DNA from 2 places in the Mesorhizobium sp. WSM4814 genome. Region 2 is predicted to be linked to the other one. Evidence: predicted binding sites of a transcription regulator. Region 2 holds the regulator's gene; the other holds the start of a gene.
What was found. The regulator PhoB, encoded in region 2, activates phosphate uptake and scavenging genes when phosphate is short. The targets are predictions, from matches to a motif close to TGTCATNNANCTGTCAT.
Positions count from the first base shown of each region.

Region 1: AC0L2V_RS10310 (RNA degradosome polyphosphate kinase) is a predicted target of PhoB. The motif match lies at 1,296-1,312, and genes of this name have one in related genera.

Region 1 is NZ_JBVVQT010000004.1:371,638-373,837, reverse strand. It holds gene AC0L2V_RS10310 (RNA degradosome polyphosphate kinase) at 1-1,133, opposite strand, end outside; gene AC0L2V_RS10305 (zinc-finger domain-containing protein) at 1,452-1,697, shown strand; gene AC0L2V_RS10300 (FAD-dependent monooxygenase) at 1,713-2,200, shown strand, end outside.
Region 2 is NZ_JBVVQT010000016.1:7,320-9,519, forward strand. It holds gene AC0L2V_RS21865 (ROK family protein) at 1-655, shown strand, start outside; gene phoB (phosphate regulon transcriptional regulator PhoB) at 776-1,465, opposite strand; gene phoU (phosphate signaling complex protein PhoU) at 1,482-2,189, opposite strand.

The DNA of each region.
Region 1 (2,200 bases), on a different contig from region 2:
GGATCGGCCATCGCCTGGCGCAGGAACTGCACCACCACGTCGAAGGATTCGTAGGGGTGATGAACGATGATGTCCTTCTCGCGGATGGCGGCGAAACAGTCGCCGCCGTGCTCGCGGATGCGTTCGGGAAAGCGCGGATTGTAAGGCTTGAATTTGAGATCGTCGCGGGCGATGGCGACGATCTCGGAAATCTGGCTGAGCGCCAGCGGACCGGTGAGCACGCTGATCCGGCTCGATGAGACGCCAAGCTCGCCGGCGACGAACTCGCGCAGTTCGGCCGGCATCAGCTTGTCGAATTCGATGCGGATGACCGAGCCGCGACGACGCCGTTTCAGCGCCGTCTCGAACAGGCGCACGAGATCCTCGGACTCCTCCTCGACCTCGATGTCACTGTCGCGGATGATGCGGAACGTACCGGAGCCCTTGACCTCGTAGCCGGGGAACAGCTTGCCGATATAGAGGCCGACCGCTTCTTCCAGCGGAATGAAGCGGACATGATGCTTGCGGTCAGGCAAGCGGATGAAGCGCTTGAGCGCCACCGGCAGACGCAACAGCGCGCTCATCTCCTCGCCATTCCTGCGGTGGCGCAGTTGCAGCGCCATCGAGAAGCCGAGATTGGGAATGAACGGGAACGGATGCGCCGGGTCGATCGACAGCGGTGTGAGCACCGGAAACACCTGCTCCTGGAAATGATCCTCGAGCCAGGTCTTCTCGTCCTTGGTCAGCCCATCGCGGCTGATGCTCTCGATGCCTTCCTTGTCGAGCAGCAGCATCAGAGCGGATAGGCTGTTCTGCTGGTCCTCCTGCAGGCGCTCGACCTCGCGCAGCAATTGTTCCAGCTGTTGTTCAGGGGTGCGGCCGTCCGCGCTCTTCAGCGTGATGCCTTCGCGAACCTGGCCGGCGAGACCGGCGACACGGACCATGAAGAACTCGTCGAGATTGGCGGCCGAAATCGACAGGAAGCGCACCCGCTCGAGCAGCGGATGGTTGGCGTTCAGCGATTCTTCGAGGACGCGGCGGTTGAATTGCAGCCAGGAAAACTCGCGGTTGACGAAGCGGTCCGGATTGCCGCCCTCTGGGCTCGCCACCTCGACAGTGGTGAATTCGCTCTGCACCGGCTTTAGTTCGTTCATGGTTCCTGCTCGTTTCGCACCCGCTGGCCACAGCGTCGCGCGTCGTCGCGGACGCGCAAAAGGACGCTCCCACCACTTAAGCTACGCATGATCCCCAGCAAAACCGAATTCGGTTTCGGGGCCATGCCTTAACCGGCTTAGCTTATCCTGTGACAGGCTTTTACGACAGTTTGATTTCATCGATCTTGCAAAGAGACTGCTTATGATCCAGATGCAATCCAGGTGCAGCGCGGCGCGTCCTTTGGACGCGCAAAGGACGCGGTGGAATTTTGATTTTGCACATGAGCCGGGGTCATGCGGCAAATATAGGAGACGACGATGGCAGGCGGTTCCATTCCCCATTTCCAAAACGATGCGGGCTATCCGGCAATCGACATCGGCGTCAAGGAATTCATGTGCACCGGCGCTAACCCGCCCTTCGACCATCCACATGTGTTTCTCGACATGGGCGACGACAATGAAAAGGTCTGCCCCTATTGCTCGACGCTTTTTCGCTATTCGCCAAAGCTGAAGGCGACGGAAACACAGCCTGCCGGATGCCTCTATATCCACCAGGCCGCCTGACGCGCACGCCATCCGATGGACGACACCCGGTCCCGGCAGGTCGTTATCGCCGGAGCCGGCGTCGCCGGACTGACCGCGGCACTGGCGTTTTCCGAGCGCGGCTATCTGGTGCGGCTGTTCGAACAGGCGCCGCGCCTCGAAGCGGCCGGTGCCGGCATCCAGCTCTCACCCAACGCGACGCGCATCCTTCGCCAGTTCGGCGTGCTCGACCGGCTGTTGCCGGCGGCGGTGCGGCCGGAGGCGGTCGTGCTCAAGGACGCCGCCACGCTACGTGAGCTGGCGCGGGTGCCGCTTGGCGAAGCGGCCGAAGGCCGCTGGCAGGCGCCTTATCTCGTCGCTCATCGGGCTGACCTGCAAGATGCACTGATGGCGCGCCTTGCCGAACGGCCGGACATCAGTCTCGTCACCGGCGCGCGCGTCGGCGACATCGCCACAGGACCGCGCCATGCCACGGCAACAGTCGAGATTGCCGGCAAGACAGTCGAAGCCGGCGGCTTTCTGCT
Region 2 (2,200 bases):
GATGGCCGTGGCGCTGCGCTGGCGCCACCCGGATCGCTACCGCGATGACTTCATCGCCATCCTGCTCTCGCACGGCATCGGCATGGGGCTGGTGCTGAAGGGCGAGCTGTTCACCGGCACCCACTCCTCAGGCGGCGAATTCGGCCACATGATCCATCGGCCGGGTGGCGCGCTTTGCCGCTGCGGGCGGCGCGGTTGCGTCGAGGCTTATGCCGGCAACTACGCCATCTGGCGCAACGCAAGGCTGTTGAGCGAGAATGCCGAGCCGGTCGCCGATGTCAGCGACGCCGAGATGCGGGCACTGGCGGCCCGGGCGCGCGAGACGGACGGACCGGAGCGCGAAGCCTACCGCAAGGCCGGCGAGGCGCTCGGCTTCGGGCTCGGCAGCCTGTTCGCGCTGATCGATCCGGCGCCCGTGGCCATGGTCGGCGCCAGCGCTGCCGCCTTCGACCTGATCGAGCCGGCGCTGCGCGAGGCCATCGCCCAGACCGCCGGCGGCCAGCATTCGGGTTCGATTTCCTTCGACACCGAGCCGAACGAGTTGCCGCTGATCCGCGAAGGCTGCGCCATGCGGGCGCTAAGCTTCGTCGACCAGGAGATTTTCGCGCCGAGCATCCAGGCACGAGCCGGCTCGGTCGGAAAGAACGTGGCTTGAAGGATTCCCGGGTCGCGACTTGGGGTGTGTTGAGATTCAGGTCAGGCCGAGTCGAGAATGGTGGGTTCCGAGATCCGGAGCGGAGCGTACTTTGGGGTACGCCGGAAGCGCAGGTATCAGCTAGTCTTCCCTGATCGCATAGCCGGCGCCACGGATGGTGCGGATGACATCGGGCATGCGACCATTGTTGACCGCCTTGCGCAACCGGCCGACATGGACGTCCACCGTGCGCTCGTCGATGTAGATCGTCTCGCCCCAGACATTGTCGAGCAACTGGCTGCGCGAGAAGACCCGGCCCGGGTGCCGCATCATGAATTCGAGCAGCCGGAATTCGGTCGGCCCGAGCCGGATCTCGCTCTTCTTGCGATAGACCCGGTGCGATTCACGATCGAGCATGATGTCGCCGACCTTGAGCACGCTGGACAGCACTTCCGGCTTGGCGCGGCGCAGCAGCGCCTTGACCCTGGCCATGAATTCCGGTGTCGAGAACGGCTTGACCAGATAGTCGTCGGCTCCGGTCGAAAGGCCGCGCACCCGGTCGCTCTCCTCGCCGCGCGCGGTCAGCATGATGATCGGCAGCCGCTCGGTTTCGGGGCGCACCCGAAGCCGCCGGCAAAGCTCGATGCCGGAAACCGCCGGCACCATCCAGTCGAGCACCAAAAGATCGGGCACGTTTTCCTGCAGCCGGATTTCGGCCTCGTCGCCGCGCGTCACCACCTCGACCTGATAGCCTTCGGATTCAAGATTGTAACGGAGGAGGACGCCCAACGGCTCTTCATCCTCCACCACCATGATGCGCGGCGCGATCATCGGCCGGTCACTCCTGTCATGTCGCCGGCGCCGACATCGTCGTTTCGTCGAGCTTCGGGCGGTCCGCCGGCAATTGCTGCCCGGTCACGACAAAGTAGGCGTTTTCGGCGATGTTGGTGACGTGATCGCCGATACGCTCGAGATTCTTGGCGCAGAACAGAAGGTGCGTGCAGGCGGTGATGTTGCGCGGATCCTCCATCATGTAGGTCAGGAGCTCGCGAAAAACCGCCGTGTATTTCACGTCGATCTTCTGGTCGTCGGCGCGCAGTTCCTTCAACGCGCCGGCATCGCGCGACACATAGTGCTCGACCACCCCGCGCAGCTGCACAAGAACGAGATCCGCCATCGCGTCAATACCGTGCGACAGATTACGCGGCGTCGCGCTCTGCCCGACTGCGCTGACCCGTTTGGCTATGTTCTTGGCCAGATCGCCGATGCGCTCGAGATCGCCAGCCATGCGGATTGCGCCAACCACGGCGCGCAGATCCTGCGCCATCGGCTGCCGCTTGGCGATCAGCGTGATGGCGCTGTCATCGAGTTCGCGCTGCCGCGCATCCATGATGGCGTCGTCCGAGACGACGCGCTGCGCCATCGCATTGTCCGACGCAAGCAGCGCGCGGATCGAGGCCGCTACCATTGCGGCGGCGAGCTCGTCCATGTCGCGGATCAGCCGGTCGATGTGCTCCAGTTCCTCGTCGAAAGATGCGACGGTGTGTTCACCCATGGTGCTGTCCT